Regions from separate parts of the Paenibacillus sp. RC334 genome, predicted to be linked through region 1. Evidence: predicted binding sites of a transcription regulator. Region 1 holds the regulator's gene; the other holds the start of a gene.
The links. The regulator Rex, encoded in region 1, represses fermentation and respiration genes when NADH is low (regulators of the CRP and FNR family bind a similar motif). The targets are predictions, from matches to a motif close to TTGTGAAATATTTCACAA.
Positions count from the first base shown of each region.

Region 2: a site for Rex is predicted at 8,301-8,318, ahead of QMK20_RS24335 (formate/nitrite transporter family protein). Genes of this name have one in related genera too.

Region 1 covers NZ_CP125370.1:3,218,041-3,234,768, forward strand. Annotated here, with positions in the region: gene QMK20_RS14665 (hypothetical protein) at 1-516, opposite strand, end outside; partial or broken gene QMK20_RS14670 (multi-tm2 domain protein) at 518-1,785, opposite strand; gene QMK20_RS14675 (hypothetical protein) at 1,876-2,346, opposite strand; gene QMK20_RS14680 (RNA polymerase sigma factor) at 2,343-2,831, opposite strand; partial or broken gene QMK20_RS14685 (DnaD domain protein) at 3,122-3,851, opposite strand; gene asnS (asparagine--tRNA ligase) at 3,855-5,150, opposite strand; gene QMK20_RS14695 (acetate/propionate family kinase) at 5,286-6,482, opposite strand; gene QMK20_RS14700 (3-hydroxyacyl-CoA dehydrogenase family protein) at 6,479-7,351, opposite strand; gene QMK20_RS14705 (AAA family ATPase) at 7,487-8,989, opposite strand; gene QMK20_RS14710 (hypothetical protein) at 8,982-9,515, opposite strand; gene QMK20_RS14715 ((S)-acetoin forming diacetyl reductase) at 10,134-10,916, opposite strand; gene QMK20_RS14720 (cell wall elongation regulator TseB-like domain-containing protein) at 11,565-12,089, opposite strand; partial or broken gene QMK20_RS14725 (amidohydrolase) at 12,127-13,429, opposite strand; gene QMK20_RS14730 (redox-sensing transcriptional repressor Rex) at 13,416-14,069, opposite strand; partial or broken gene dinG (ATP-dependent DNA helicase DinG) at 14,115-16,728, opposite strand, start outside.
Region 2 covers NZ_CP125370.1:5,297,728-5,314,455, forward strand. Annotated here, with positions in the region: gene QMK20_RS24305 (glutamine--tRNA ligase/YqeY domain fusion protein) at 1-1,312, opposite strand, end outside; gene QMK20_RS24310 (copper amine oxidase) at 1,521-2,246, shown strand; gene QMK20_RS24315 (GNAT family N-acetyltransferase) at 2,331-2,879, shown strand; gene QMK20_RS24320 (GNAT family N-acetyltransferase) at 2,988-3,482, opposite strand; gene QMK20_RS24325 (MFS transporter) at 3,586-4,839, opposite strand; gene QMK20_RS24330 (molybdopterin-containing oxidoreductase family protein) at 4,887-7,019, opposite strand; gene QMK20_RS24335 (formate/nitrite transporter family protein) at 7,380-8,228, opposite strand; gene QMK20_RS24340 (FAD-dependent oxidoreductase) at 8,614-9,975, opposite strand; gene QMK20_RS24345 (glutathione peroxidase) at 10,362-10,838, opposite strand; gene QMK20_RS24350 (hypothetical protein) at 10,924-11,724, opposite strand; gene QMK20_RS24355 (ABC transporter ATP-binding protein) at 11,735-12,628, opposite strand; gene QMK20_RS24360 (transposase) at 12,965-13,696, shown strand; gene QMK20_RS24365 (transposase) at 13,579-13,860, shown strand; gene QMK20_RS27810 (glycoside hydrolase family 3 C-terminal domain-containing protein) at 14,072-14,302, opposite strand; gene QMK20_RS24370 (polysaccharide pyruvyl transferase family protein) at 14,616-15,641, opposite strand; gene QMK20_RS24375 (ABC transporter ATP-binding protein) at 15,872-16,728, opposite strand, start outside.

The sequences.
Region 1 (16,728 bases):
ACCCTGCACGATCACCTTGGTCACTCCGGCAGGCAATTTTTCATGCCAATCAGGAAGGACCCTTGTTTCCTGAACCGAGCTCATCATATCCCTGACTTGCGAAGTAAGTCCCAGTGAACTGACCAAAGCAAATCCGATACAACAAAAAACCAGGACTGCTGTAATAAACATACTGAACAAATCATAACGGATGCGCTCACGTGTCCCTTTCCACGCCGTATACATTAAAATTTCGAGTCCCAGCAAAACAAAAACGACAGGCCACCACGTCAACGCCTGATCCAATATGCCCGCTCCCCAAAACTTGGAGGCAAACGTTACTCCTCCCAACAAGACCAGAAAAAGTCCCATCGACAGTCTTCCGACCTTCCAAACCCCTGCCGGGGCGTTTGGTGTTTTGGAGGAGCTGCTATTGTTGGTTGATGTACCCAATATACCTGTAGAGCCTCCTGTATCGCTATGAGGATGATGGACTCCCTTAAAGGGAGCCTCACTCTTTGAAAACTCAGTATCCATCCTATTGTTTCTCCTTTACCCGTTTAGATTTGGAATTACCGATCATCATCCAAATACCACCGCCAATCAACAATAAGGATACGATAATCGTCCGTAGATACATGTCAACCAAATTATAAATCTCTCCGTTCGGAAACAGACGATCCAGAGTAGGAACAAGTACGTTGATCAAGATGTAATAGGCACCCAGCAATAGCAACCCCAAACCTACCCAGCGGTCATATTGTGCAAACATACCGATCACAGGCTTGTCAATCAACGGTTCCCGTCCATAACGGCTTACTTGCTGCAATGCATCAAAAAAGCTGTAAAACCAGACCACCGGGATCAGGAACAAAAAGAGGGACAAATACAGTACATCCAGCATGTAAATGCCGCCTAAGAACAGAAGCATGAGCTGAAGACCCCGTTTTTGCAGACCGATATACATATGTCCCGCCCCGGGAAATACCGATAGAATGGTAGCCAGCATTTTGCTACGCCGCCCCTCGACTCTTCCATGCTCCAGTTCTTCAAATAAAGTCCGATCCTGAAGAATTTCTCCCGCTTGTTTACGATGTACATGCTGCACCGCATCAAACATACAATACAGCCATATGATCGGCAGCACGCCCGCAAACGCCAAAAATCCGGATTCGTTTGTAATGCTTGAAATAAAAACGAGAATCGCTCCAAAGCCAAAGAAGGACATCAGGAAAGACAAACCACGCTGCATCAGCCCCAAATGAAGGTGTCCCAACCCTGGGATGAACGACAGCAATATGGTGAAAAAACGTTCATTGTCCGATCCTTTTTGAAAAGCAGGCGATCCTGCCACACCGTAGTGTCCTTGTTCATAATAGTTATAGCCTGCACCATAACCCATCTCTGCTCTCGGTGCATCCGTATCTGCGTCTTTTGCACCCTCCGGTACCTCTCCCGTTAAACCTGCATCTCCATAAGGCCTACTTTGAGAGTAAAAGCCATATGGATTGGGGCCTGCATGAGGGGGATATGGAGCAGCGACTGCACGAGGATCATAACGCAACAAGCTAATAATGATATGCAGCATACTGAGCCCCCCAAAAAAGAGCGGCAACAAACATACTGGCCCAATAAAGGCATTTCGTCGCTTGAAACCACCGAAAAAAATATTCCTCCCGCCAGACATCCGAAAAACAAAATGGTGTATACAAACGCATTGGCTTTTCTGGTCCAGTAATAGTGTCCCACACCGGGAATGATGTTCAACAGAAATGCCAGAAGCTTGCTTCGTTCCGTATAAGGCACCGATACACTTCCTCTCTAATCTTGGGATTTTGATTAAATCCTCATCTGAAGGTTTGAATTAAACCTTTTTATCTGTCACTTTAATTTATTTTAGGGCTTTAATTTGTCCAGCCAGCTTGTCGTAGCCCGCATGACCTCTTCACTGTAAGAGACGCGTTCTTTCGGAGGAACGGGCTTACCACCGGTTTGCGGCATCATTTTGTCAAAAGCACCACTGGACAGCAGAATTAGCGTCAAGCTTGCTGCAATTACATAGTGAAACACAGGTTTTTCAAACCAGCGGCGTTTATTGAGGGTAGCTTGACTTGCTTCTGCTTCCTTATCGGGAAGAGCAGCCATTACCTGATCTGTGAAGCGTTCCGTATCCAACCAGGCAAAACAATCTTCCAATGTCGACTCCAGCTGCTCCATTGCAACAAGATATAAGGCCAGCGCCTGCTCATCTTCCAGCAGAAGCTTTTCCAGCCGTTCAGATTCCTCTGTCGTGCAAGTTCCTGTAATATAAGCGTGCCAGTCATTCATCTGCCCTTTAGTCCACAGTTTATCATGTTGGTCAGTCATTGCCATTCCTCCTCCTTCCAGTGATTTCGAATCCACTGCCGTGCCCGGTAGAGTCTGGACTCTACTGTTTTTAAGGCTACTTGCGTCTCTTCTGCAATTTGATCGTAGGTTTTGCCCTGCATATAATAGTCTTGGATAATATCCCGATGCTGCTGGGGCAGCTGGGCGATTTTTTGCGATAGTTCCACATTTCGTTCCTCGCGGATCAGACGGACCAGCACATCCTCATCCCGGGAAGGGAGTTGAACGAGGGTTTCTGCCACATCTATCAGCTCTGCGGGCCGCCTGTCCTGTTTGCGCTTGATATCCAGCGCTTTGTGGAGCGCAATTCGGGTCAGCCACGTTTTAAAACCTTCGTTCCGGTACTGGGGGAGAGACTTATACACCTGAACGAACGCTTCCTGCGCGGCATCTTCCGCTTCTTTGCTATCATGCAGCACCGAATAGGCCACATGATACACATGCTTGCTATACAGCTCTACCATCTCACGGAACGCCTGCCGGTCACCAGACCGTATTCGTTCAATGATTCTCTCTATATCAATGACGCTCTCCCCCTTCCCAATACTATAGACGCCGGAGAATTTACTCCCCCTGCATATTTCGAAAAAAAATATTTAAAAAAGGACACACCCTCCTCACGGAGTAGCGTGTCCTCTATCGCTAAGCTGCTGTTTGCTCAAATATTTTACTTGTATTCATTTAACTTTTTAGTCACTTTAAGCAAGCATTTAATGTAAGCCTTGCTGCTGCCTGAAAACCTCAGTCTATCGCTTTAGCTGCGTCCGCTCCCACGGAAACGCTGAGCGTATTCCTTTGCATCCTGTGCATTACGGACACGGTTTCGGCTCCATTCCAGCAAAATGCGGTCAATATACCGGAAATGCACCTTCCCTGCAAACACCGCTTCCTTCAAGGCCAGCAAAATCAGCTCCTCAAGATACCGATCCTGATCCACCCAACTGGTGATCGTCTCGTATTCCATCGGTGACAACGGTCGGCCGAATTCCTTCTCGAAAATCGTAAACAAATTCCGTTCCTCCAAAGGCGGAGACTCTGATATCCCATTCAGCACATCCGGTTTTCCAGCAAACAAAATATCATCATCATCGCTTTGCTCCGTGCGCTCGGGTATCATACATTCCGCCAGCTTACGGTACAGCCCCGTTAGATTGTAGCGTTCAAATTGCACGGACGAGTTGCGGTCTTCCACAGTATCAATCCGCAGAAAACCCTCCTTCATCAGCTTGCTGAAATAGAGCCCGATTTCGTTCGCTGTACATCCGATACGGGCCTGCAATTGCTCCCCAGGTTGGAAATTCATTACGTTCGGCTTGTTTAAAAGCAAGCAACTGCATAAGCAGAAGCATTTCGCCATCTGTCAGCCGAAGCGTCCGGTAATGCTTGAGCAGGGAGTAGGGAATCTGGACCATTCCGGCTTCCATAGCAAAGGCTACTCCCTCCGCCCACTCTGCCGCTGATGTCTTGTCGAATGATCCGGTCATCGGTTACGGATACAAACGATACAGCATACGTGGGAACGGAATCGTTTCACGCACATGATCTAGTCCACAAATCCATGCTACCGTACGCTCCAGTCCCAGTCCAAAGCCGGAATGCGGAACGGTGCCGTAGGTGCGCAGATCCATGTACCATTGGTAAGCTTCACGCGCCAGGTTATGCTCGTTAAAACGTTCTTCCATCAAGGCCGGATCATCAATCCGTTGGGAACCCCCGATAATTTCGCCGTAGCCTTCTGGAGCGATCATATCAGCGCACAGGACAACCTCCGGACGAGTTGGATCAGGCTTCATATAAAATGCCTTAATGTGAGTCGGCCAATGTGTAATGAACACTGGCTTGTTGTATCTCTCAGCAATAGCCGTTTCATGCGGAGCGCCAAAGTCCTCGCCCCAAGGGATATCGAATCCTTCTCCTTGAAGGAAAGCAATCGCCTCATCATACGTAATGCGCGGGAATTCTCCCTGAATTGGCTCCAGCTTCGAAACATCGCGTCCGATCGTTTCAAGCTCTTTTGCACAATTTTTCAGCACTGATTGTACGATATGACTCACAAACTGCTCCTGTACGCGCAAAGATTCCTCATGATCTACAAAAACCATCTCCGGCTCGATCATCCAGAACTCAATCAGGTGACGACGTGTTTTAGACTTTTCCGCACGGAAGGTTGGACCAAACGAGTATACCTTGCCAAGCGCCATGGCTGCCGCTTCCATATACAACTGTCCGCTTTGTGTCAGATAAGCATCCTCGTCAAAATATTTGATATGGAACAGCTCTGTTGTGCCTTCTGCGGAAGAAGGAGTCAAAATTGGCGGGTCCACCTTTGTAAAGCCATTGCCGTTAAAAAATTCCTGTACCGCACGGATAATTTCCGCCCGTACGATCAGAACCGCGCGTTGCTTGGCGGAACGCAACCACAGGTGACGGTGATCCATCAGGAAATCTACACCGTGTTCTTTTGGCGTGATCGGGTAGTTTTCTGTCAAATGAATGATTTCAATGCCCGTTACCGTTAATTCAAAGCCGGATTGGCTACGCGGTTCTTCGCGCACAACTCCGGTAACATACAAAGAGCTTTCTTGTGTCAAGGATTTGGCATCATTCCAAATGTCCTCGGACACCTCGCTTTTCACGATAACCCCTTGAATATATCCGGTACCATCGCGCAGTTGCAGGAACTGGATTTTACCACTAGATCGTTTGTTATTTACCCAAGCGCCGATTGTAACCGTTTCCCCTACATGGCGGCCCACTAGGGCAATCGTACTTTTATTCGTCATGACCGTCTCTCTCCTCTTAACCGAAAATCAAACAGCCCTTCCCCCTGGGTCAGGCTGTTTGCTCTCGCTGTTTGGTACATACGGAACCTATTTAAGTGATAGCCCGTATGCATAAAGTTTAAACTTCGGGTCGAACTACTGAACCAGACGGTACGTGTCGCGGGCAATAACCAGCTCTTCGTTCGTCGGAACGATCAATACATCAACCTTCGAATTTGCTGTTGTAATCCGGCGAGGCTCGCCAGAACGAATAGCGTTCAACGATTCATCCAGCTCGATACCGAGGAATGTCAGTTGCTCCAACACTCTCTTACGCAGAACGACGGAGTTTTCGCCTACACCTGCCGTGAATACGATCACGTCTACCCCATTCATTGCCGCGGCATACGAACCAATGTATTTGCGCAGACGGTATTCATACATTTCAAATGCCAATGTAGAATTAGCTTCGCCTTTTTCCATACCTTCCGTGATTTCACGCATATCACTGCTGATACCGGAGATAGCCAAAAGTCCACTGTGCTTGTTCAGCATGGAGTTGACTTCATTGACGGTCAATTCTTGCTTGTTCATCACATAAGGCACGATTGCCGGGTCCAAATCACCACTACGTGTCCCCATCATAAGTCCTTCCAGTGGAGTCATACCCATGGAAGTATCTACGGACAAACCGCCTTGAACCGCTGTTACACTACCGCCGTTACCGATATGACAAGTGATGATTTTCAACTCTTCCAAAGGACGACCGACGAATTTGGCGGCTTCCTTGCTTACATAATCATGGGAAGTACCGTGTGCGCCGTAGCGACGGACCTTGTACTTATTGTACAACACTCTTGGAATGGCGTACATATAAGCTTTTTCAGGCATCGTTTGATGGAATGAGGTATCAAATACAACAACCTGCGGTACATCCGGCATATTCAATTCAGCCGCTTTAATACCCATCATGGAAGCCGGGTTATGCAATGGCGCAAGGTCGAACAAGCGGCGGATTTCACTCTTCGCTTCAGGCGTTACAACCGCTGACTGCTTGAAGATTTCGCCTCCATGAACAACGCGGTGTCCCACAGCCTCAATTTCGCTAGTGCTGGAGATTACACCATGTTCCGCATCTGTGAGTGCATTCAGCACTTTACGGATCGCTGTAGTATGCTCCAGAATTTCGCTAACCTCAGTGTATTCTTCTTTGTTGGTTGGCTTATGCGTCAGGATGGATGAATCCATACCGATGCGCTCGACCAATCCTTTTGCCAGAACGGACTCGTCCGACATATCATACAGCTGGTATTTCAGGGAAGAACTCCCTGCATTAATTACGAGAATTTTCATACCCGGTCACCATCCTTGTCGTACTTAAAGAAGCCTTCTCCTGATTTCACGCCCAGATTACCTGCACGCACCATTTTCTTCAGGACGATGGACGGACGATATTTCAATTCACCGAATTCACGGAACATGCGCTCCAGAGCAGCCAAAACGGAATCCAGACCAAAGCGGTCAGCCATTTCCAAAGGACCGCTTTGGAAGCTGTAGCCGATTCGCATAGCATCGTCGATATCTTCAGCGGAAGCTACGCCCTCTTGAAGAACGTGAGCTGCTTCATTAATCAGCAGGCAAATGATACGGCTTGTTACAAAGCCCGGGGATTCATAAATCATAACCCCTTTTTTCTCCACTACTTCTTCAACAAACATTTTTGTGTTTTCAAACGTATCGTCCGAAGTTTTCAAGCCACGAATAATTTCCACAAGATCAATGCGGGATACTGGATAGATAAAGTGCATACCAATAACACGCTCAGGATACTTGGTCGAGCTGGCAAGCTCGGTCAGGCTCAGCGTGGATGTATTACTTGCAAGAATAATGTTGTTTGGACACACATAGTCCAGTTCTTGGAAAACAGCTTTCTTCTCGTCCAGATTTTCTGTAATGGTTTCAATGACCATGTCACAGCTTCCAAGCTCAGCCAAATGAGAAACTTTCTGGATGCGGGATAAAATCAATTTTTTCTCCGCTTGTGTGATTGCCCATTTTTCCAGTTGCTTGTCCAGACTCGTTTCAATCATATTGTAGGCGTAGTCTAGTTTCTCTGGTGTCTGCTCTACCAACAGCACATCAATTCCTTTGGACGCGAGCATTTCAGAGATACCCTGTCCCATGGTGCCGCCGCCGATGACGCCGATTTTTTTAAATTGCATGGTTCTTTACTCCACCCTTTCCTGGTCACTCTCTTATATTGTATCCTTCTTTGTCGAAAAATACATGTTTATGTCCCAATAGCTAATAATATCTTAGCACGGACTAAAAGTAAAAAAAATAACCAGCATAAAAAATTATGCTGGTAATAGAGCATTTTCACTAAATTGACATCTAAATTGATCCCCGGACAGGGTTTCTTCCTTCATAAGGATGTCAAGAGAGTTGTCGAACACTGGACGATGCTTTTCGAGCAGCTCCAAAGTACGGTTATGAAGGTCGTCCATAATCTCACCATTTTCGCGCATGAGCTCTTCTTTCGTTACCATTTCCATGTTAATAATGCCAAGTGAAGTCAAACCGGAAGTCATCATCGTATGAACAATGTTCAGCGCCTGCTCAAAATCGTTGCTAGAGCCTGTACTGCGACCGCCATAGTACATTTCTTCCGCCGTAGCTCCTGCGAGCGAGATCATGATCTGCTCCTCCAGGAACTGCTTAGTATACAAATAATGCTCTTGCTGTGGATTGTGCCGCACATAGCCGAGCGCTTTCCCACGCGGGCTGAGCGCTACCTGGCTGACACTGCCCGGACGAACGATTTCAGCCATAATAGCATGTCCCAGTTCATGAATCGCTACACGTTTTTTCTCTTCCAACGTTGATTCACGATCCGTTTTCTCACCCATCATCACCTTGTCAATCGCCATCGACAGATGCTTTTGCGCAATCGTTTCCTGTTCCTGTCTCATCGCATAGATTGCCGCTTCGTTCATGACACTTTCCAGCTGTGCACCGGAAAACCCGTAGGATTCCTCAGCAATTTTGTCCAGATTCGCCTCTTCCTGAATCGGTTTGTTTTTGGCATGGATTTTAAGAATATGAAGACGGCCCTTCTTATCAGGCAAGTCCACTTGAATATGACGGTCAAAACGCCCCGGACGCGTTAAGGCGCTGTCCAGCATTTCTTTACGGTTTGTAGCCGCAATGATCAAAATGCGCGGAGTATCTGCTGAATAGATGCCATCCATTTCAGTCAGCAACTGATTCAAGGTTTGGTCATATTCACGTTGCTGTCCACCCTCACGCTTGCCGCCAATCACGTCGATCTCGTCAATAAAAATAATAGCATTTTCCTTCTTTTCCTTGGCTGCACGAGTGCGGGCCTCCCGAAACAGCTCGCGGACACGGCCTGCACCAACACCTACGTACATTTCAACAAACTCACTGCCTGAAGCGGCAACAAATATAGAATTGGTATAGTGCGCAGCTGCCTTCGCCATCAGTGTTTTCCCGGTTCCCGGAGGGCCTGTAAGCAAAACACCTTTTAATGGACGAATGCCAAACTTGGAAATTTCATCATGCCGATTCAAAAAATCCAGCGCTTCACGCAGCTCCTGCTTGGCGCTTTCTTGCCCGCCGATTTCCTCAAAAGTCAGCTTGTCCGGGCCATTCTTTTTACGTTTACGTTCTTGCCCGGCCCCTACAGCCAAACCTCCACGTGCATGCATGAGCATTAACAAGCCGCTGAGCATCAAACCTGCGATAAGAAAAGGGATAATATTCACCCCGATAAAAATGAGAAATATAATGGTCACCGGCACAATGCCGATTAGTGCTTCCTTGATCCATCTAGGCATTAGGCCATACCCCCATTTGCTGAGATTGACGTGGCAAAACGATAAACTTGGTCGCTTTGCCTTCGCTGAGTCGGATATAGACGTTGTTTGAATCCATATCGGTATCGGCCTCGATACCGGTTTTTTTCTTTTTCATCTGCTCGACGGTAGATGAAATTTGGGTGTATTTTTTATTTTCCATCGCTTCCGCTACCGGAAACATGGCCTCAGACCACCACTGGTTCAACGCTGGATTGGAATGATCCGCAATTTCCAGCTTAACTGTACGGCTGCCAATGATGGACTGTCCTTTTTGCTTAACTACATTGACCAATCCGGCGACATCTGCCTGCGGTTTGAGATCCAGATTCAAAACAACCTGATCCGGTTTAATATCTATTTGAGCGCTTGTGACGCCGGGATATTGGGAAACCAGTTTTTCCAGAGGACTCTGCATTGTAAACTGACGGTAAATAAACCATCCTCCAAACAACAGCGATGCTGCCAGAACCGCCGCAACAACGATAGGAACTGCACGTAATTTCAAATAACATCCTCCTCTCAAAATGTAAAACACAGAAGAAACGGGACGAATGTCAACACATAAACCAGACTGCATGATCTACAGTGATCAGCAGGTCTTTTTCTATCATTTTTGTCTATCACTTATAAATTATAGTATATCATAACGTATATCTAATATCGAAGGCAATGTGTGGGGGAGTTGCGATAAGGCAAAATCATTGGTTATGGTGGTGGGGAGGGGAGGCGCTATGTGGAGGATTTGATCTTACGATCGCTGTTGCCGCCGGATTTTTTTCGATTAGATTTTTATGGGGAAAATCCGGCGGCAAAGGCGAACGCTATCGCTTCTCCAGATTCAAATCCTCCACTCCGCTACTGCACAGCCATAAAGATGAATTTGCCTTAGGAGAGAAGTTGGGTAGATAAAGATGCTTTGCTGGCTTTCAGCCAAGCTTCGCGGAGTGAGTTAAAAAGACGTAAATACGAATTTTATCGTATTTACGTCTTTTTTTGTTGTGATGTCTACTTCTTTTTATGTGTAAGAAAAGATTCTCATACAGCATTTTAGCTCTCATATTGCAACCTTACACTATATCTAAAAAGGATTCATAATTGCGTCATAATACAACCTTTAAATCTTTTAAAGGAACATCATGCCACCGTCGATCAGTGGGGATTGTCCTGTCATGTAATCGGAATCAGGGCCTGCCAGGAAGGATACGAAGGCAGATACGTCTTCCGGTGTAGAAAGACGGCCCAGGGCAATTTTACTGCCGAATTCCTTGGTCGCATCGCCAGTAGCTTCACCTTTGGATGCCGTAATTTCTTTATCAATGCCACTCCACATTGGCGTTTGTACAATGCCGGGGCAGTAGGCGTTAGCTGTAATACCGTATTGGGCATATTCCTGAGCGGCGGTTTGTGTTAGGGCACGAACTGCAAATTTGGTGGCGGAGTAAATACCCAGGTTGGCATTACCGACATGGCCTGCCTGAGAAGAGGCATTGATGATTTTACCACCATGACCCAGTTCCTTGAACTTGGCGGCTGCTGCCTGAATGCCCCATAATACACTGGTCACATTGATGTGGAACAGCTTGTCAAAATCAGCCAGCGTGACATCCTCCAATAGCTTGGCGGGAGCAATCCCCGCGTTATTTACAATGACATCAAAGCCACCGAGTTTTTCAGATGCTTCCTTTACAGCCGCAAAAACCTGATCCCGGTTGGAAACATCGACTTTAAGCGCAAGCGAGCGCCCTCCTGCCTTTGTAATCTCACCAGCAACACTTTGGGCCGTTTCTTCATTCAAATCCACGATTGCCACTGCGAAGCCATCTTGACTGAGGCGTAAAGCAATAGCCCGTCCAATCCCTTGACCTCCACCCGTTACTAATGCAACTTTCCCATTCACTTTACCCATGTTCATGAATCTCCTTTTTGTATAAGTAGTCATGATAACATAGCCACAAAATTATGGGTTACGTTAGTCTGCACCTATAATTAAACCATTTTAAGGAAAAAAATATTATGATATATGTAATAGACTTCATGTTTAACCTGTTTAAGGGAAATTCAAGTGATACTATAATAAACACTTACCCAAACAAAAAAACTAAAAGACGCAAATGCGAGAAATATCGCTTTACGTCTTTTTAGTCTTCAATGATTCAAAACTACACATTCTTTTATAAGACAATGTCTTCTAATTTCACATATCTTTTTTAGTAAAAACGATTTTCCAGTTCGTACAGAATTAGTTTGGTGTAAAACCCAAAACGGAGACAAGCGCAGCGGCGTCCGTGCCCCCTACCCCCCAACTCCCATAGAAAGAGTGGTGTTTGGAGTAACTCCATCGCGATCAGCCAGCGGAGTGGGCCATTTGAATCTGAAGAAGCGAAGCGTTCGCCTGAAAGCTTTCTGAAAGAAAGCTCGGTTCGGAAGCATATGCTTGCCGACGGATTTTCCCCATAAGAATCTAATCGAAAAAAAATCCGTCGGCAACAGCGATCGTAAGCTCAAATGGACCACGCAGCGCTCTCACACCACCATCAGCCACTCTTCACCCAGCTCAATTATTAGGCAAAGTATACTTTACCCCCATCGATCCCCCATCCGAGAAGCGATAAAAGGTATAGTAATGATGACTGCCGTCATCGTAAAACAACTGCCACACATATTGACCGTTAAACACACTCGGCTCAAGCCTTACAATATCTATACCCGGAAGCTGCTGCTGGATCATGGCTGTCATTTTTTGCTCGTCGACTCCGTTTTTAAGTAGCTCGGTATGAACACCACTATTATCTGCCACAGGCACATTAGGTTGACCCTCCACCTTTTGAAAAGGGACCCACACCATAATATTTTCATTCTGAGCATTTTTCCCTTGTACCACCCAGTATACCTGATCCCACACCGACTTCCACGTCTGAGTCGTGGTAACCAGACCACCCGATTGCTTGGCCTTTACGATAGCGGCATTTCTCTCAGTCACCTGATCTTGAGTAACATAGGAATAATACCAGAAAATGCTGACCAGGACCAGTATGACGGCCAGAATGGCGACCACTATCCATTTTTTCTTATTTTTCAAACCTGTGCTTCCTCTCTAAGGGGATGTGACACCTGAATTAGCGCGACAGCAGCCCTTCAAAGGCGGCTTGTGCCTCATGCTTGATACGTTCCTCATCCATAGTCAGGCACTCACCGTTTTTCACAACCTGACGACCGTCAACCCATACATGGGCCACGTCTTTGGCGCTTGCAGAGTATACGGCATGAGAAATGAGATCCGTATGCGGCAAGAAATGAGCCTGATTGAGATCGAGCGCGATAAAGTCAGCCTTGTTGCCTGCTGCCAGCGCCCCTACCTCATTCAAGCCAATCGACTTCGCTCCGTACTCCGTTGCCAGACGCAACGCCTCACCCGCAGGAACTGCGGTTGGGTCCCCCAGATACTCCCTTGTGAATGAGTGCAGCCAGACGCATTTCCTCAAACATATCCAGGTTATTGTTACTGGCGGGACCGTCTGTTCCGAGAGAGACGGTAACGCCTGCACGGAGCAGATCAGGCACTCTTGCCACACCGCTCGCCAGCTTCAAGTTGCTACCCGGATTATGCGAAACCGCTACACCACGTTCAGCCAGCAAAGCTATTTCTTCGTCATTCAAATGAACAGCATGGGCAACAAGCGATGGACGGGAGAAAAAGCCGAGCTTATCCAAATGCGCAACCGGGCGCAAGCCGTAGTCGCGTACGTTTTGCTCTACTTCGGCAATGGTTTCGGACATATGCGTATGCAACGGTAAGTCCAGATCATGCGCAGCCTGCACGAATTTTTCGATAAACGCAGGCGGACACGTATACGGCGCATGTGGAGACATCATAGTCGTAATGCGACCGTCTGCTTTTCCATGCCAATTACGCGCAAAATTCACAGCCTCAGCCAGCTTGATCCGCTGCTCTTCCTCCGAACATAATCCAATCGCTCCACGCATCAGACTGGCACGGATGCCGGACTCTTCAGCTACACGAGCCACCTCGTCCATATGATCATACATGTCCAAAAAGGTGGTTGTACCGCCTTTCAGCATTTCCAGCACGGACAAGGACGTACCCCAGTACACATCCGTAGACGTAAACTTGGCTTCCATCGGCCACATTTTTTCCTGAAGCCATACTTGAAGAGCCAGATCGTCCCCATACCCGCGCAGCAGGGACATCGCCGCATGACCATGTGTATTAATCAGGCCAGGTAAAAACAGCAGCCCGTTACCATCAATCGCTTCCGTCTCTTCCTCACCCGCTGGCAAAGTCTCGCCAATATAGGCAATGCGGCTGTCCTCCACGATCATATAGCCGTGGATTACCCCCGCTTCCGATCTGTTCACGGCAAAAGAGCCGTTTTTAATCATCCATTTATTCACCGTCATGTTGCATATCTTCCTTTCCGTCTTCCAAATAATAAGCGAGGCTTAACAAATCTGTTGTAAAATCTGTGGCATGTATTCGAATATTTGCTGGTGCCTTGAGAGTGGTCGGCGCAAAGTTCAAAATCGCTCCAATCCCGCTATTTATGAGCCTGTCAGCCACGTTCTGCGCTTCAAAATCCGGTACGGTAATAATCCCGATCCGAATGTTTTGTTCCTTCACGGTCGCTTCCAGTTCATCCATTGGCTGTACGACCAGCGTATTGATCCTGGTTCCGACCTTATCTGGCACAGCATCAAATACTGCTACAATTTTCATATTGTCTTTTAAATAAGCATTATAATTCGAAAGGGCTTGCCCCAGATTACCTGCTCCGACCAATACCACGTTAATTTGCTGGTCGATTTTCAGGATATGGCGTATTTTCTCGATAAGATAAGTAACATCATAGCCGATACCCTTACGGCCAAAATCTCCAAAATACGCGAGATCCTTACGAATTTGAGCCGGATTCAAATCCAGTCTTTGTCCTAACTCCTGGGAAGAGACCGTAGCCACCTCCCGTTTGTGCAGTGCATTCAGATAACGTAAATATACGGGTAACCTCCGTACGACAGCCTCTGAAATTTTATCTGATTTCATACATGCTCCCCCTAATTGTAACGGACATGTTAAGATGTCCGTCCGTTATGCCTCTGTCTCCGGGGCGGATTGGAGCCACTCGGCGATACGGGGCACCATTTGCTCCGTCGGCATATGCTCCATTTTTGGTCCCGGTAACGAGTACAAAAAGTGCTTCCCGTAATAGGATTCAATCACACGCGTATCGTAAACGATAACAACCCCGTGGTCGCTCGCGGTACGTACTAGACGTCCAAATCCCTGTTTGAAGCGAATGACAGCCTGTGGAACAGACAGCTTCATAAAAGGATTTTTCTTCTGCTGCTGGAGCAGCTCACTTTTAGCCTCCAGCAGCGGGTGATTGGGCGGTTGGAACGGCAAGCGGACGATAGCCAGACACGTCAGCGCCTTGCCCGGAATATCGACGCCTTCCCAAAAGCTGCTGGTTCCCAGCAACACAGAAGCTTTGGCTTCCTGAAAACGTCGGGTCAGCTTGCTGCGGCTCCCACTGTCCACGCCCTGCCCCAGCACGGTGATGTCGCTGGATGCTAACGCCTCCTTAAGCGGCTCATACACCTGCCGGAGCATGCGATAGGAGGTAAAGAGAACGAGCATTCTCCCCCGCGTCGCTTGGGCAGTCGAACCTAGCGAGCTGACGAGCATATCTACAAAATGCTCATCTCCTACACTGCCCTTCACGCTCGGAAAATCCCTTGGAATGACTAGCAACACCTGATCCCTGTAGTTAAAGGGTGAAGGGAGCTGCGTAGTCATCAGCCGCCCTTGATCTGCGGCCTCCTGCAAGCCGAGCTGATCGGTCATGTACTGAAACGACTTATCCACCGACAAGGTAGCAGACGTCAGAATAATGCTCCTTTTTTTGTCAAAAAACATTTCTTTCAGCTGGCGGCTCACATCGACGGGCACCGCATAAAATTGTAGCGACTTGCTGCGGAATTGCCCGCTCGCTTCGAGCCAATATACGGTCGTCTCATCATCCATCCGCATGAAAAAGCGCAAGCTTTCCCTAATGCCTGCCAAATCCTTAAGCAGCCCCGTAATATCTGTAATGAGGCTGTCAGCCGCATAATCGTCATGTTCTTCTTTCACGTCGAGCATCAGCTTGTCGCCCTTGCGCAAAATTTCGCTCAACGTTACATAAACCTGATTTTCCAGCGCAGCAGCCTGATCCCACTTGGCAGGCTTGGCCGACGGCTTGAGACGGGAAGAAAACTGCCCTGTTTCGCCCGGTGTCGCATCACTTCGCTCCGGCAGCATACCAAACAGCTTGTCGCTCAGCAGATCCCAAGTCTCCTTGACCTCCAGCACGAGTGGATATATCTGGTCGATGGTAGAAGCCCAATCCGTCGATTTCTCATGCCCCGACTTTGCCAACTGCTGACGCAGCGAAGGCAATTGTCCGTTCTTGCTGTCCTTGAACAACCGGGTCAGCGTATGCACGAGTGTGAAATATTTCATATGCATTCCCAGGTGCTTACCAGCGACTTCCTCCAGATGATGCGCTTCATCAATCACCAGATGCTCATAGCTCGGCAACAGCTGATGACTCGCTTTTACGTCCGTGAACAGCTTCGAATGATTCGTAATGACCACATCGGCTATTCCCGCCTCGTGGCGCGCACGATGATAAAAGCATTTGCGGAACCATGGACAAGAACGCCCAAGACAGGACTCCGAATCACTGGCCACCGTTTCCCAAAAATCTCCGCCACGATTGCTCAGATTCAGTTCTTCATCATCACCGGTTTCCGTCAATGTCAGCCAGACGATCATCTGGGCCGCTGTAATTAAATCTTCCTTCGGCGTTGCGAAGTCTCTTCTGTTTATTTTATGTTCAAACTTACGCAGACACAAATAATGTCCCCGGCCCTTAAAAATGGCAGCCCGGAACGGGAACGGGATCACCTTGGTCAGCATCGGAATATCACGCTCGCGTAATTGCTCCTGTAGGTTGATCGTATGCGTACTAACCATGACTCGCTGTCCATTTTTCACACTGTGATATAGCGAAGGGAGCAAATAACCGAGGGACTTGCCTGTCCCCGTACCCGCCTCGATCAACAGGTGCTTGTCCTCACTCAGCGCCTGATTGACACCCTCAATCATTTGCGTCTGCGCTTCGCGTTCCTCATATTGGCTCAAGGATGAACGTAAATTGTCTCGCACATCATCCATGTATTCCTCAAAGGAAACGCCTGCCAGCGGATTGGGGTCGTCCTCTCTGCGAGGGGCATTTAGCTCCGTCCAATCCTCTACCTTCAGCGCAAGCTGACGAAAAAAACTGATGACCCTCCAAATCCTGAATAGGATCATGCTCTTTGTCTTCACGCACCCCGTCCAAAAACCATCCGAGGTCACTGTCTTCCTCCGCGAACAAATCGCTGAGCCGCTGTATCGTAATCAAAGGCAGCGCGTGAAGCTCATCCAGACATTTTAAAAACACCTCAGCCGTAGCCAACGCGTCGCTGTCTGCCTGATGAGGTCGGTCATGCGCCAGCCCGAACTCAGAAGAAACAAAACCCAGCTGATAGGAAGATAGCGATGGAAACATGATTTTCAGAAAATCCATCGTATCCAAAATTCTGCCAGTAAACGGCAAGTACCCGCACCGATCCAAAGCGTTTTGCAAAAAATTAAAATCAAACGCCACATTATGACC
Region 2 (16,728 bases), 2.1 Mb from region 1:
CGTAGGTACAATGGATTTCCGTTACATGACCATCCGCATCTTTAATGACATCGTTACATTTGATGAAATAAGCATGCTTGAGGCGTACTTCATTGCCTGGGAACAGGCGGAAGTATTTGCTCGGCGGATTCTCCATGAAATCCTCACGCTCGATATAAATCTCACGCGAAAACGGAATTTGGCGTATGCCCAGCTCCGGATTTTCCGTGTTGTTTTCCGCTTCCAGCATTTCAACCTGTCCTTCAGGATAGTTCGTAATGACCACCTTCAACGGATCAATGACCGCCATTGTACGAGGTGCCTGTAGCTTCAAGTCCTCACGTGCAAAATGCTCCAGCACTTGCAGGTCAATCACGCCATAGGCTTTGGAAATGCCCGTCTCATATACAAAGCTGCGGATCGCTTCCGGCGTATAGCCACGGCGGCGCAAGCCGGAAATCGTTGGCATACGCGGATCATCCCAGCCGTCTACATGCTTCTCATCTACCAGAAGCTTGAGCTTACGCTTGCTGGTTACGGTTTGAGCCAGGTTCAACCGTCCAAATTCGTATTGGTGCGGTACCTTTTCCATCTCGCATTCGGCTACAACCCAATCGTACAACGGACGCTGATCCTCAAACTCCAGCGAACAGAGCGAGTGCGTTACACCCTCGATGGCATCCTCTAGCGGATGAGCGTAGGAATACATCGGGTAAATGCACCATTTGTCACCCGTGTTGTGATGCTCGGTATGCGAAATACGGTAAATCACCGGATCACGTAAATTAATGTTTCCCGAAGCCATATCAATTTTGGCACGCAGCACCTTTTCACCGTTTTGGTATTTCCCTGCACGCATTTCTTCGAACAGCTTGAAATTTTCCTCCACGCTACGTTCACGGTAAGGACTGTTTTGCCCCGGTTCGGTCAGTGTGCCACGAGTTTCGCGGATTTGATCCGCGCTTTGATCGTCCACGTAGGCTTTACCCTTCTGGATCAGCAAAACGGCGCGCTTGTACATTTCGTCAAAATAGTTGGAGGCAAAATGTTTCTCCTCCCATTCGTAACCCAGCCACTTCACGTCCTCCTGAATGGAGTTTACGTATTCCGTGTCTTCCTTCGCCGGATTCGTATCGTCAAAACGCAGGTTGGTGCGTCCTCCGAATTCATCTCCCAACGAGAAATTGATCCAGATGGCTTTGGCATGTCCAATGTGCAAATATCCGTTCGGCTCCGGTGGAAATCGTGTAACAACTTCCTTTACCTTACCGGTACGTAAATCCTCTTCAATGACACTCTTAATAAAATTGGGGGGAGTGATCGGCTTCTCCACGCTAATCAACCTTTCTTCCGTGTAATCTGTACAAAATCTGTTCCCTTAAATATACCCTTTCACACCGCATAACTCAATAAAATGAAAAACCTTATGCCCTCTTCAGCCCAAAAAGTAACAAGTTATGAAAAAGAGTTAACATTTCTGACAAATAAATTCGTTATAGTGTATATATCTTTTATTTTACCCGGAAAAGGAGAACCCACCCGTGTTTAAGCTACTCATCGTGATCCTGCTGTCTATGCTTTTGTCCTCTTCCAGTATAATTTCCGGTCATCCTTCACCGGATCCGGCACCTGAACCCATACAATCGCGTCCGTTAGCCGTCGCTCCTGAAGACTCATCCGTAAAATTGTATGTTGAGGAGCCGTCCCAGGGGCTATTCCGTACAGCCACGCTGAAAATCGGCCAGCAGCGTCGTACATTCGCATGGTCAGGCTCAGCAGATGTCGCCACCGCACCACAGTTGTACTATACGGATGTAAACGGCGATGGCGTTCACGAAGCTGTAGTCATCCTGACCCTCGCCTCAGGCACAGGTGTCGAATTGCAGGAGCTTCATATCGTCAACGCACAGACCATGGACGAATATCCGGTTGAATCGGCGGCAGATGCTGTGTCCCGGCGGGTTCACAGCAGTGTAGAATTGTGTGACCACAACCAGCAGGTGCATATTACAGTCACGATTGATGGCATCACACACACGCTCGACCCTAAAGCATCGGCGTTTTACGATGATCCAGCCCATTTTACAGACCGCCTCGATTTCAGCTCTGTCGTCATGTACGATGCCGAACAACGTCCTCTACGCGCCACCGTATCGGGCAGCGTATCCCCAACCGAATTTGTAGGGGATTTGGAGCTGAAGTATGTATATGAGCATGGACGGTTCCGGGTGGGACCTATTGAGTTTGCAGCTTCCTCTCCATTTTGACGACTCTCGCAGAATAAGGTAGCATGGGATTAAATGCTAGACTGGCTGGTTTAGCGATTTTCCGAGTGAAAGAGGGGATCAATCATGTTTACATACGCGTTGGACGAACGCACCGTCCTTCGTCCGCTCACCAAGGAGCATGTGCAGCCTCTGTTTGAGCTGATCGAAATGTCCCGTGACCGCCTGCGTCAGTGGCTTCCATGGGTGGATTCCACTACGGAAGTCAGCCACACAGAGCAGTTTGTGCAGAGCGCCTTAAAGCAAGCCGCAGAGAACGGCAGCGTGACCGCCGGAATCTGGCTGGATAATGAGTTGGCTGGCATCATCAGCTACCATGAAGTCAATTGGACTCACCGTTCGGTCAGCATTGGATACTGGCTTGGACACGGTTACGAAGGACAAGGTCTTATGACCAGCGCATGCCGCGTATTCATCGAGTATGCGCTGATAGAGCTGGACCTTCACCGGATCGAAATCCGTTGCGCCACCACCAACCGCCGCAGCCGGGGGATCCCGGAGCGTCTGGGCTTCGTGCTCGAAGGTATTATCCGCGAAGCGGAACTGCTGCCCGACGGCTATATGAACCATGCTGTGTACGGCATGCTCCAGAGCGAGTGGAAACAGCTTCGGTAACCTTGCACCATAAAACAGCGCCGCAACCCGTTTAGGGTCTGCGGCGCTGTTCCTTATGAACGGCTTATAGGATGCTATAAGAAGCTGATTGAGCTATAGAATCCATGTCTATTTTAAGAAATAGGCCATTAACACATCGTCCACGAATTGGCCCGCTATGTAAAACTCCTCATGCAAACGTCCTTCGATCGAGAATCCGCATTTTTCATAAAACATTAGGGCCTCCGTGTTGCACGAGAGTACCCGCAAGCTTAATTTGCGAATGCCCTCAGCGGCTGCAATATCCTTCATGGCGTTCATAAGCGCCATCCCAATACCGTTGCGGTGATAGGCTGGATGCACGGCTATATTTATTTCTAACACATGGCAATTACTAGCCAACAGCGTTGGAGAACGAAATCCGATATAACCGCAGAGCACTCCCTGTTCGATAGCGACCAGTTGAGAGCCCGGAGGCGTATTGCGCAAAAACTCCCCACGCGACTTCCATGACAGCGAGGCGGGGGCCGTTCGTTCATTCCATACCAATTCATCCAGCGCAATCAGATCAGGAGCATCCTTCATCTCCGAATGACGTATCGTCAGGGGTTGACTTGTAAGCAATTTCTTTCAATCCTTCCTGTGAAGGCGTTCCTGAAGTATAGGCAGCAACCATTCGTCATTTATTGTACCATAATCACGGGCTTGTCACAGTCTTTATTAGGACTTAAGTACTGGAAACGTCTGCCTTGGACGTAGTAGTCTCAAAAGCATCCTCTTCACAGCGGGAACGGTTCAATCCGCTATGCAGAATAAAGAACAGGATGGACAAAACCGCCACGCCCGCTGCCAGCCAAAGTGTGGGTGGCAGACCTCCGCCATCATATAGCCTCCCCATAATATAAGGCCCCATCACCCGTCCGGCAGCGCCAATCCCCCCGACTAACCCGATGTAAAAGGGTGCTCCCCGACCTCCATGGTCGGACAAAAATGCCGGAACCGCTGGTGCGATCAGCATCTCTCCCAGGGTCGCCAAAACCATGGCGAATATCATCCCCGTATAGTTCTGTGTGCCTAACATGACGATATAAGCTGCCAAATAAAATCCCCCTGCCCACGTCATTTGAGCCGAAGCGTGACGGGCATAAAGACGTTTGAGCCAGAAAATAATCGGCTGTGCAGCAAAAATAAGCACACCGTTCAGTGTCCATAGTAGCCCGTACATCGTTTTAGGCAAGCCCTGCTCAATAATATATGGAGATACGCCCGTATTCCAGATCGAATTACCGAACCATAAAAAGAGCGAGCCCAACCCAACGAAGAGATACAGCCTGGTATCACGGAAAAGCAGCCGCGCTGGTATTTCCTCTGTTCTTTTCTTCACGGACTTGCTGAGCTGAACTTCCCCCTCTTCCCGGTCGACCCTGCTCAGATAGGACCAGAAAAACCCGGCAAATACCGCAGAGGTAATCCCGTTCATGACAAAGCTGAGCTGATAGGAGAGATCGGCCAGAACGCCACTCAGTCCAGTACCCAACGCCACCCCTATATTATTGGCAACATAGATAATGTTGAACAGCTCTCCACGACGGTCAGCAAAGCGAAAACCTACAAATGCCTGAATCGCGGGCACAGATACGACATTAAAAAAGCCGATAAAGCCCATCATAATAACAAACGCAACCCAGTGACCGCTGGTAAAAGGAAGCGTGAGAAGTCCCAACGCGTTCATTGCCAGCGAGCCGACAATCAGTTTTTTGGCCCCAATGCGGTGATAAAGGGCTCCTCCTAGCACCTGACCAAAAATCCCGCCCAGGGACTGCACCAAAATCGCAATCCCCGCATCTCCCATACTGCGGTGCAGCTCGTCAAACACATACATGCTAACCAACGGCCACATTAGAGAGCTTCCGGCGGAATTAATCAGGCTGGCGACAAGAAACACTTTCACTTCTTTCGGATAAGAATCCAACCATTTCATATATTCTGTTTCTCCTTTAGCATCTGACACCATAAAAAGACATTATCTCATTGACGCTTCACATTCACCACCGTTGAAAAGAAAGTAGCCCCCCGCCCCATATCCGACAGTCGGTCAGAGGTTAACACATTGGCACGCTGTCTGCGTCCTTTACCTTCCCACCATAACCCTTGGCTAATCACCGTACCAGGCAGCATCAGATCCGTGACTTTGGCTTTCAGCTCATACGTTCCCCGGTCGTTCCATACCGTAACCGGATCACCGTCCGCGATGTCTCTTGCCTGAGCATCCTCCGGATGAATTTGCAGCAAAGGCTCCCGTTCCAGCCGCTGATGCTTCGGTAAATTTGCAAACGTGGAATTCAGAAAATTATGATTCGGCGGCGAAATAAACATCAGCGGAAACCGCTCGTCCGCTTGCGGTCGATGCTCTCCGTCGTATCCTTCAATCAGCGGCACATACGAAGGCATCGCGGGCAGACTCGCTTGCTTCATCTTTTCCGAATACAGCTCAATCTTGCCTGAAGGCGTAGTCAGACGATCCAGATAGGTAGCCTTCGGCGTCATGTCCAGTTTGACAAAAGGTGACTTTTTTAAGGCTTCCAAAGTCACACCGTTGAGATAAGGATTCGTCGGGTTATCAAGTGCACCCGCGATCATGTCCTCTTCGCTTTCCATGAAAGCAGCCTCATCAAAGCCCATAGCCTGTCCAAGCAGGCTAAACAGCTCATAGTTGCTTTTGCTTTCCCCGAGTGGTGCAATGACAGGCGCCTGCATCTGGATATAATGATGCCAATACGATTTATACAGGTCTGTGCCTTCAAAAGAAGACGCCGCTGGCAGTACAATATCCGCATAGCGGGCCGTATCGGTGAGGAACAGGTCGTGAACGACCGTAAACAGATCCTCCCGTTCAAACCCCTGCGTCACCCGATCAGCATCAGGTGCTACGACAACCGGATTGCTGCAATACACGAACAGCGCCTTGATCGGCTCGTCCTTCTGTAGCAGCGCTTCGCCGATTTGGTTCATGTTGATCGCCCGGGCATCCGGGTTCTTACGCAGATCAGGACGCGCCAGGTTGGCACCGTTGAATTTGCCGTAAGCCCCATTGGAACGTGATGCTCCCCCGCCGTGCTTCAGCCATTGCCCGGTGAGCGCTGGCAAGCATGTAACCGCGCGTACATTCATGCCGCCATTATCGTGATGTTGAAGCCCGTTGCCAATGTTGATATACGCCGCTCGTGCCTGTCCATACATCTCCGCCAGACGAATAATATCTGCCTCCGGCACACCTGTAATACGTGAGACCCGCTGCGGGGTATATGCCCTCACATGCTCGCGCAGTTCCTCATGACCGACCGTATAGCGGCGCAAAAATTCATCGTCCGTCAGCCCTTGCTCGAACAGTACGTGCATAACACCCAGCGCGAGCGCAGTATCCGTTCCCGGGTAGAGCGGAATGAACCAATCCGCCCATTGCGCTGTCCGATTGCGGTGGACATCAATGACGATCACCTTGGCACCTTTTTTACGTGCCTTCTCAGCCAATACCACTTGATGCATATTGGTGCTGATGACATTTCCACCCCATACAATAATGAGGTCAGCATCCTCTGTATCCTCCGGACTGGTGCCACCCTTAAAACCCATGACGGATGCCCAGCCTTCATTCCCAGCCACACTGCAAATCGTCTGGTCCAGTTGGCTTGAACCCAGCGCATTGAAAAAACGGCGATCCATCCCGTCCACACTCAACACGCCCATATTGCCGTAAAAGCTGTAGGGGAGAATAGATTCCGGTCCGTCCGTGCGAATCAGTTCCTTGAAGCGGCCTGTAATGGTATCCACTGCCTCCTCCCAGCTAATTCGTTCGAACTTCCCTTGCCCCTTGGGACCTACACGCTTCAACGGATAGAGCAGCCGTTCGGGGTCATACACTCGCTCCGTCATATTGCGAACTTTGTTGCAAATGGCCCCCTTCGTAATAGGATGATCCGGATTACCGGTCACCTTGACGATCTTTCCATCTTCCTTGTGAAGCAGGAGCCCGCACGTATCCGGGCAATCCAGCGGACATACAGCCGGAAAAATACCGTCCGTACGCTCCGTCACTCGCTGCCTCCCTTGCAAGTCTTGCTGAAGCACAGCCTCAGGAGACGCGCTGTTGCGATGATCCATGATGTTGATGCTCCTTTCCATTACCGTTTCCAAAAATTACACTGTTCTTATCATATATACAGCTATGTCCTATGGCAAGAGAAGGATTTTTCCAACCCAAATCCGTCCACAAAGCTCAAAAAATCCGCTTGCTGCTCACAGCAAAACGGATTTCTAATATTCTATATTATTTTTGACAATACCTGTTTCAGTAATGAATACCAAGGGTAAAAGAGATCAAGGCATTATTGACGAGAGCACACTCATCCTCCATGCCAAATCATGGACCACTCCCAAAAAAATCCGCCATGACAGGTTTCGTTCCCCCGGACCTGTCATGGCGGATTTACTTTGTTCCCATTTTTCCAAAGCGCTGCTTAATCAAGCATGGTCACTCAACGGAGTTGTTGCAGTAGATGAAGATGCCTGAGATGAATCATTCACAGAATGTACAGCGGAATGAGGCTTTTTCAAATATGCCAACCAGTAAGCTCCAGCTACGAACATGCTTCCTCCCACCAAATTCCCCAGCCAAACCGGAATGAAGTTCATGACATAATCTGCCCATGAAAAATGACCTGCGAAAATAGCCGCCGGAATCAGAAACATATTGGCTACAACGTGCTGGAATCCGATAGCTACAAAGGCCATCGTCGGGAACCAGATCCCCATAATTTTGCCACCGATCGAATCCGTGCTATACGCCAGCCATACAGCCAGCGCTACCAGCCAGTTACATCCAATACCGGATATAAACGATTGCAAAAAGCTTTCATGCAGCTTGTGTCCCGCCATATCCACCACTTTGTCCAAATAAGGTCCTGTCTCGGTTAAACCCAGCACATGACCAAAGAAAAAGGCAACAAACAACGCGCCCGCAAAATTACTAAGCGTAATAATCGCCAAATTACGGAACATCGCCCCGGTCTTGATCCGTCCTGCCCATCTCGCCAGTGGCACAGCCATCATATTACCGGTCAGCAATTCTCCGCCTCCGATCAATACCAATACCAGACCTACAGGGAACACGGCTGCTCCAATAAAAGTAGCAATACTTCCCCATTCTTTGGGCGCGCTTGCGATAACACGTATATCCAGCAAAAATCCAAGCGCAATAAATGCACCTGCCAAAAATCCCAATACCACTGCCACAGTCCATGGATTGTTCGCTTTGGCCACTCCTGTTTCCACCGTCTTTTCAGCAATCTGCCCCGGTTTATAACTTGCCATATATTCCGCTCCTTTAACATCTTTTCACTCGAATGTTCTCTCTCATATTTTATTTAAAATCAGTGATTTTGTTTGTGAAAAAAATCACTTTAATGAGTATTAAAAAAACAGCCCTTGGATAAAGGACTGTTTTTCGTGTATTCTTGCATCTACCGCGCCACTAAGTGCCTATGATTTAGTTATATTCTTCCTTTTCAACTGCCCTCAGGAACCAAATAACTCCTCCGAGTCCTACCAGCGCCACGGCTACAAGAAAAAGGATATAAAACAAATCCATAAATCACTTACCCCCTAATCCTTATGCTCTCTATATTGTACTATAAGGATTCATCTGTACGTCTCATATTGTTGACAAACTTATGAACAATGTCACAGACAAAATGAATTATACGGTAACTGGCTTCCGTTCAGATATCAGCGGCAATGCTTGCAAACCCGCTGCATTCAAGAAATTCCAAGGCTTATTATAATGCGGCTGAAAGAAGAAATCCACAAAGGCCAGTTGATCAATGGTCATATGATTTTGGATCGCCACCGACAGGGTATTAATCGATTGGGTCAAATCTACCTTCGACATAATTTGTGCCCCGACAATTCTCCGTGTTTCCTGCTCATATACAACCTTCAGCAGCACCTTTTCCGAGGTTGGCATAAATTCAGGACGGTAGCTGTCCTCAATGGTTACGGCCTCTACAGCCATGCCTTCGTCCGCTGCTGCCGCTTCCGTCAAACCTGTTCCTGCAATATTATCTTCATAAATTTTAATACCCGAAGTTCCCTGTGTTCCCATATAGGCAATGGTCGGCTGAACCAAATTGCGTGCCACCAGCGTACCCATACGAACAGCGTTGGTTGCCAATGGAATATAAGCCGTTTTGCCTGTCGGGTTGTAGCGTATTGCACAGCTATCGCCTGCGGCAAATACGTCCGGGCAGCTGCTTTGCATATAATTGTCCACAATGATCGCGCCGTTGGGCAGCATGTCTACCTGACCTTTAAGCAGATCCGTTTGAGGACGGAAGCCGATGCAGAGAATAACAAGCTCTGTTTCATATTCTCCTTTGGATGTAACCACTTTATTCACCTTACCGTTACTTCCTTCAAAACGGCTCACTGTTTCTCCCAGCACCAGCTTGATGCCATGTTCCTTCAAGGAACCTTCAATTCGGTCTGTATATTCCGGGTCCAAATATTTATTCAAAATACGATCCGCGCTGTCAATCAGCGTAACGTTCTTACCGTTCATTTGAAAAGCTTCCACCAGCTCAACACCGATATATCCGGCTCCGACAACTGTAATGTTCTGTACATGCTTGGCTTTCTCAATGATGTCATTGGAATGATTATAGTTTTTGCAAAGCAGAATATGATCGAGCTCAATACCTTCCAGCTTCGGAATAATAGGCCACGAGCCTGTAGTTACAATCAATTTATCAAAGGTGTCCGTGAATTCTTCTCCTGTTTGGAGATTGCGTGCTTGCAGCGTTTTGCCTGCTGTATCGACATTCGTTACCTCATGAAGCATCTTGGTCACGACACCCAGCTCAGCCAGTTCATTCGGGGAAGAATAAAATAATCCGTGCGGATCTTTGACGACACCACCTACGTACAGTGCAATACCACAGGATAAAAACGAAATATTGTCATTACGCTCGTAAACGGTAATTTCTGCATCTGGATAGCATTTGGCTGTGTTGACGATGGCTGCCGTACCTGCGTGTGTACATCCGATAACTGCTACTTTCATGTTGAATTCCTCCTTGGTGTGGGCATAAAATGTATAATAATTGTGAATTGTTTCACGTAACTACTTTGTTGATTGTGATTTATTTCACTTCATGCACTTATTATAGTGTGATATTTTTCACATTACAATAGCTATTTATGATATTCACAATTTGTCCACATTTTTAAAGTCAGGAAGATACAACGTCAATCGTTTGCTGCAACACCTCTTTGCTTCATTCAGTTTTTCCCGTATGGGGCTTGATTATGCCTTTTTATCAGGCTTTCAAATGCTACTGCAACGATCAATCAAATGTGAAATACAGAAAGCAAAAAAAGGCCGAATCTCGGAAAACAACGGAGATTCGACCTTATCTAAACGTATATTTCTGACTAAGCTGGAAACTATTACAGGAGTTGCTCGATAGCCGCTTTCATCGCCTCTGGTGATTCCTTGGGTTCAAAACGCCCCACAGGCACACCTTCACGATCCACAATGAATTTCGTGAAATTCCATTGAATCGTGCCATCTTCCTGCTCTCCAGGCTGCTGCCTTTTCAAATATTCAAACAGAGGTGCTGTATCCGGACCGTTAACGTCCACTTTAGCGAATACCGGGAAATTAACCCCGTAATTCAGTTGGCAAAATTCAGCCGCTTCCTCGCTGCTGCCCGGCTCTTGACCGCCAAATTGGTTACAAGGGAAGCCTAATACAACCAGTCCCCGATCCTTATATTCATCATATAGCTTTTGCAAATCCCCATATTGCGGGGTAAGTCCGCATTTGCTTGCGGTATTCGCGATGACCATCACCTTACCGGTGTAGGTATCCAGAGGAACCTCCTGATTCGCTGGTGTTACGGCATGATGTGAATAGACAGACATATAGCACCCTCCTTTGTTTCGCTTGGTTTAAGTTTCATCACCTATTTTACCCAAAACGAGACGGGCACGCCAACATCCCTCGACTTTAGCGAGACGCCACCACTTCGAGTCTGCGTTCTTCACGTTCTGAAGCAGACATCCTTGGACACGCAAAACAATACCGCTGGCCTCCACCTGTCTTGTAATATTGGCAGCAGGACGGTTTCATATATGCCTTCTCACCAGGACGGTAAGGGTTATCCAGCTCAACAAGACGAACCGTAAACGGGTTTCTTTTACGCCCGAATACCTCTCCCTCCAGCTCCCGTGTCACATAATCATAATCTTGTTCAAAATGCTCCACATCCTGTGGATCGGTTAGCGATGGCTGGACTCTATCCTTAAAATACAGCAAAGTCAGCGGAAATTGTCCCCACATCTGTCCAACAGATGCACCTCCTACCGAAGCCATCGCCTCCAGTATCGGTCTGATCTGCAAGCTGTAAAAGTCACGCAACGCCTGTTGCGCCTGCCCGGATGAATGATGCTCGTCTTGCCTGATGTTGTCCAGCTCTGTTTGGTCGATGACCTGAAAGCTGATGGCGGGATATTTCCCTTGATAACAAATATGAAATCTGAGATTGGAAACGGACAGATCGAGACGGCGTTCACACAAAGACACCATAAAATGCTGAGCAAACACAAGACCTCGCAGCTGGTTCACAAAATAAACGGCTGTGGTCAAGCCGTCTTCCGCACGCAGCAACTCACCATAATACTCTATCACAGAGCCAAGCTTATCCGGTTCAAGCCATTCTGCCACGGGCCCGGAGTATACCGCATCTTCTGGTGTGTCTGTCACTATTCGCGCTAATTGCTCAAGCTGATCATAATCCAGTGGTTTCATTAGGTCTCCTTTATCCTCTTGCCGCTACCTGTGGTCTGGCTTCACGCCGCTCGGAAACGGAGCCCACCAGTTGATTCTCTTCCAGTTTCAATCCCTTTGCGGCTTGGCTTACGGCTGGTTGTCCGGCCAAAGCATACGGAAGACACAGCGGTACACCTGTACGAGGATCTGTTACGATATCTGCTTCAATACCGAACACCTCGCGCAGCACGTCAGGGGACATGACCTCGGTTGGCGTTCCTACAGCCTCGGCCTTCCCTTTTTTGATCGCGATCATATGCTGGGCGTACCGGGCTGCATGGTTCAAATCATGCACGACCATGACAATGGTACGTTCGGCCGAAGTGTTCAAATACTCTAACAAATGCAACACTTCCAATTGATGCGCCATATCCAAAAAGGTAGTCGGTTCATCCAGAAACAAAATATCCGTATCCTGCGCAAGCGCCATGGCAATCCATGCACGCTGGCGCTGACCGCCAGAAAGCTGGTCGATCGGGCGATCGTGGAACTCGCTCATTCCTGTCACCTGAATGGCCCACTCTACCATTTTACGATCATCTGCTTTCATAGAGCCAAAGCCTTTTTGATAGGGGAAACGTCCGTAAGATACCAGTTCCGTCACAGTCAATCCTTCCGGTGCAGTCGGATTTTGCGGCAAAATAGCCAACTGCTTCGCTACCTCCCGGGTGGATTGCTTATGAATGGATTTACCATCGAGCAGAACGCTGCCGCCTTTAGGATTCATGATGCGAGCCATCGTCTTCAGAATGGTGGACTTGCCGGAGCCATTTGCGCCCACCAATGCTGTGATTTTCCCTTGCGGTATTTCAACGTTCAGATCCTCCACAATCAACCGATCTTCATAAGCAATATCCAGATTAGCCGTTTTCAGACGAAACATTCGGAATCATTCCTTTCCCTTATCTAATATATAGTCACGGGCTTAACGCACGATATTCATCAAAACTTCATCCTATCTTTATATAATAAAGATATTGATAATCATTATCAAGTGTTAACTGGTTTATTTCCTATATCATACAGTGCATATCATCCAATATTTCCTCAAAATTTCGAATCACATCTTCCAACCAAGGCAAGGATGCTCATGATTAAACTCAAAACTATATCTACATTGAGACACACCTGTTGATTAACCACTAAATGGTAGAAAAAAAGCCGTCAACTCGGTAAAATGTTTGTACCTCTACAAACTTAACCGAAAGGTGACGACTCCATGAAAAAGTCTATCACGATTACATCTATCCTTCAATCCATTCTGACACCAGAAGAAGTGCAAAACGTTGTCAAGGAAGTTGATTATGAAGACAAAGCCCGTAAATTCACGGTAACCCACTTACTTCATTACTGGTGTACAGCTGCTTTAGAACAATGGGACGGTTATCGTTCGGGTGTGGATCATGCCAATCGCAGTGGCCTGCCTGTAGTTCATTATTCTTGTTTTTCTACCAAAGCCGCCGAAGTCCCTTTTGCTCTATTTCAGGAGCTTTTACATCGGGTCATTCACAAGTGTAGCCGAGAAACACGCCGAAAACTTACGTTTCCCAAAGAATTACTCCTCATCGATTCAACGACCGTGACGGTGGGAAAAACACGACTCCCCTGGGCTCCTTATCACGGAGAGCGTTCTGGCATTAAACTTCATGTGGCTTTACGAGCCGAAAACGGGCGACCTCTTCAGGTCGTCGAATCGCTGGGTTCCAAGCATGAGGGCCCTATGAGTGAAGCGCTGGCTCAGCCAGACTACATTTTGGTGATGGATCGTGCTTATGGAAACTGGAGCGTCTGGATGACTTCAAAAACGTCATTCGGCTTCGCGACAACGTTCATTTGGAAAGACCTCATGCCCTTTCTCGTCTCCCAAAGACAGATTCATCCGTCATTCGAGATATCACTTGCCAATTGGGGACACCGCAGTGTCGTTCCAAGCAGCGTCATCGTGTGGTGATGTTTCAAGATTTTGAAGGCCGAGACATCCGAGTCGTGACCGATTTAATGCAGGTCACGGTAGAACAAATCGCACAGATGTATAAAGCTCGATGGCAGATTGAGGTTTTTTTTCGTTGGATCAAGCAACATTTGAATATTCCAACGCTGTTTGGTACGACCTAAAATGCGGTCTATGGGCAACTGTTCTGCGCGCTCATCGTCTATGTCCTGCTCAAATGGCTATTTGATGCTGCTCAAACGACGTGGCCCAAACACGCCATTCTTTCCTTTGCCAGATTTTCCCGACTTTCCCTTCTTCACAAACTGCCTGGTGAATGGCTAATTCTAATTCAACGCATTCTTCTCCAGAGTACTTCTAGTTTTATGAATTAAATTACTTATTATGGTTAATCAACAGGCGTGGAACTGAATCGAATGTATAGTGGAGATACAAGAAATTCACAACAAAGAACTCCCCGTAATACTCATCTGTGGGGCGGCTAGAGACACGGTAGTTATAGTAGATAGGGATTTGCCCCGTACTGCGGGGAAAGGTCACGGGAAGTTTGGATGAGGGGTTCACATTACCAAACAATATATCGGAAACGGCTCTGCCCGCTTCAATACCGCTGTGCTAGGCGTATAACATGGCTTTGGCGTAAATAGACGGGCCTTCAAGGGCAAGGGGAAGGCCCGCGCATACTACGGCTACAATGTTTTTATTAAAACGGCGTATTTCTTCCAGTAGCCTTATACGCTACGGGCTTCGCCATACATGTTCTGCTCCGCTGTCACGGCCACTAACCATTGTCTTTTGAATATCAAGGTCAAAATTCGTCAAATATTCCTTTCATAAATTAACCCTTCCTTCATGTTTGACAACACTCATCCGCATTTGTAAAATGCCCTCGCCTAGCGCACACATGCTTTGGTTTATTTTAAGATTCCAAAGCATCTTTAAGAAATTGAAGTGAATCATGACGAAATGCACTTGTTTTTGATTCGTCTATATGATGAAAAGTAACATCATCAATATTTGGAATATTTGATGTATCATAAACATAGCAAGAAGATAAGCCAAACGTATCCAGCAGAGCTATCAGTCTTGAATCCATTGATTTGGGGTCTTGTGGATTATCAGATACCGGGAAAACCAAAAATGGAACCTTATATAAAATGGCAAAAACAGCCCCATGAAAAGCACTAGTAATAAAATACTTAGCGTGTTTTATGTACCCTACAAATTCCTTCGGACCAAACGTAGCTGCTCCAGCAGTTGCAAGAGATATAATCTCGTATCCGTACTTTTGTGAAAGTGCTTCAGCATATTCCTGAACCCCTGTATCTCGTAAATCATAAGTGAGTATATAGGCTTTTTCTGGCGGAGTAGCAGCTATATCATCCCATTCGGATTTATCAAGAAGCATTACAGGATCCAATACATGAGTAACCTCTCCATTTTTCATCGTTTTCACAAAAGGGATTGCACTTTTTTCACGAACAGAAACAAAGTCTAAGGAATTAACGTGTGGAGCAAGGATATTTTTTCGATCGGGCTCTATTTCTGCTCCTCCCATGCTTGCTGCGTATGCAGTTTTCGTTTTTGATGCTGGAACAAAAGAAAGTGCCATACAGGGTAAAATGTCATCGGAAATAACCCATGGTAAACCCCATATTTGGTCGCTACCGCAAACAAAAATATCGTAATCATCAACACATTCTGCAATATCAGATACTGTATATAAGCGTTCGCTGTGGGGAATGCTTTCGGAAAAAGTCCTAAAATGTTCAGCACTTTTAGCACTTTCATATGCTTGTAAGGTGTATTCGTTTAGCCACTTGAATGTAATTTGCTCACAATGAAATCCTAACTTAGCTATAGCTTTTTGCAGTGCATAAGCTCCAAGTTGGCCACCGTAATTATAGTTTTTGTAATAAAGAGTAATAATTCCAACTCTTTTCATAATAATCTCCATTCCGACTAAGTCGGCACAAACAGGAATGAAAGAAAAGTGCCGAAAAGTCTACATAAATTTGAATTTTGCAACAGTATAGCGTAATAAATCATCCTAAAATGATTTATTTGACTATCCAATTAGCTCAAAAACCGCCGTTTTTGCATCCATCTCACTAACACAAGTTATTTTTGAACAGTTCATAAATCCTTCGCTTAGTTTTATTATTTATATTCTTACTATTTATACAAACTTTTCAAAATATCTTCCAGCGACGATTCTCGTACCCGAATATCCACCACATTATACCGGGAAGCAACATAGCTGATAGCTTCTCCCGTTCGCATTTGATTATGAAGGATTTTATAGAAATGTTTTTGCGTTTCGACTCTTTGCAATTGAAAATGTTCGTGAATTATTGGTGGTATAGACTGATCGAACTCAACCTCTAAAATATACTCGGTTTCTTTATATTTTTCGTGGAAATCAATTTGTTCACCATCAAATAATAGTTTTCCCTTGTCGATTAACACGAGTCTTTGAGCCACTTCTTCAATATCTTTAGTATCGTGCGTGGTAAGTAGAATAGTGGTATTCTCCTCTTTGTTAATTTGTTTCAAAAATTCCTGAACTCTATCTTTAACAAGCACGTCTAAACCTATGGTTGGCTCATCAAGGAAAACTACTTGAGGTTGATGCAAAAAGCATAATGCCAAATTAGCCCGCATACGTTGCCCCAAGCTTAACTGTCTCACAGCCTGAGATAAAAAATCACCCATATCCAGCATTTCAATAAGTCTATCTCGCTGACGTTTATAATCCTGGGGCTTGATTTTGTACATAATCTTAAACATTTCAAAAGTATCACGCACAGGTAAATCCCATAGCATTTGAGAACGTTGCCCAAACAATACCCCAATTTTAAGGGCGTTCATTGTTCGGTTCTTGCAAGGATCATGGCCAAACACACGCACTGTACCCGAACTAGGAGTAAGGATACCCGTAAGCATTTTAATTGTTGTAGATTTACCTGCACCATTTGGACCTATAAAGCCCACCATCTCTCCTTGTTCGACGGTAAAATTGATATTTCTCA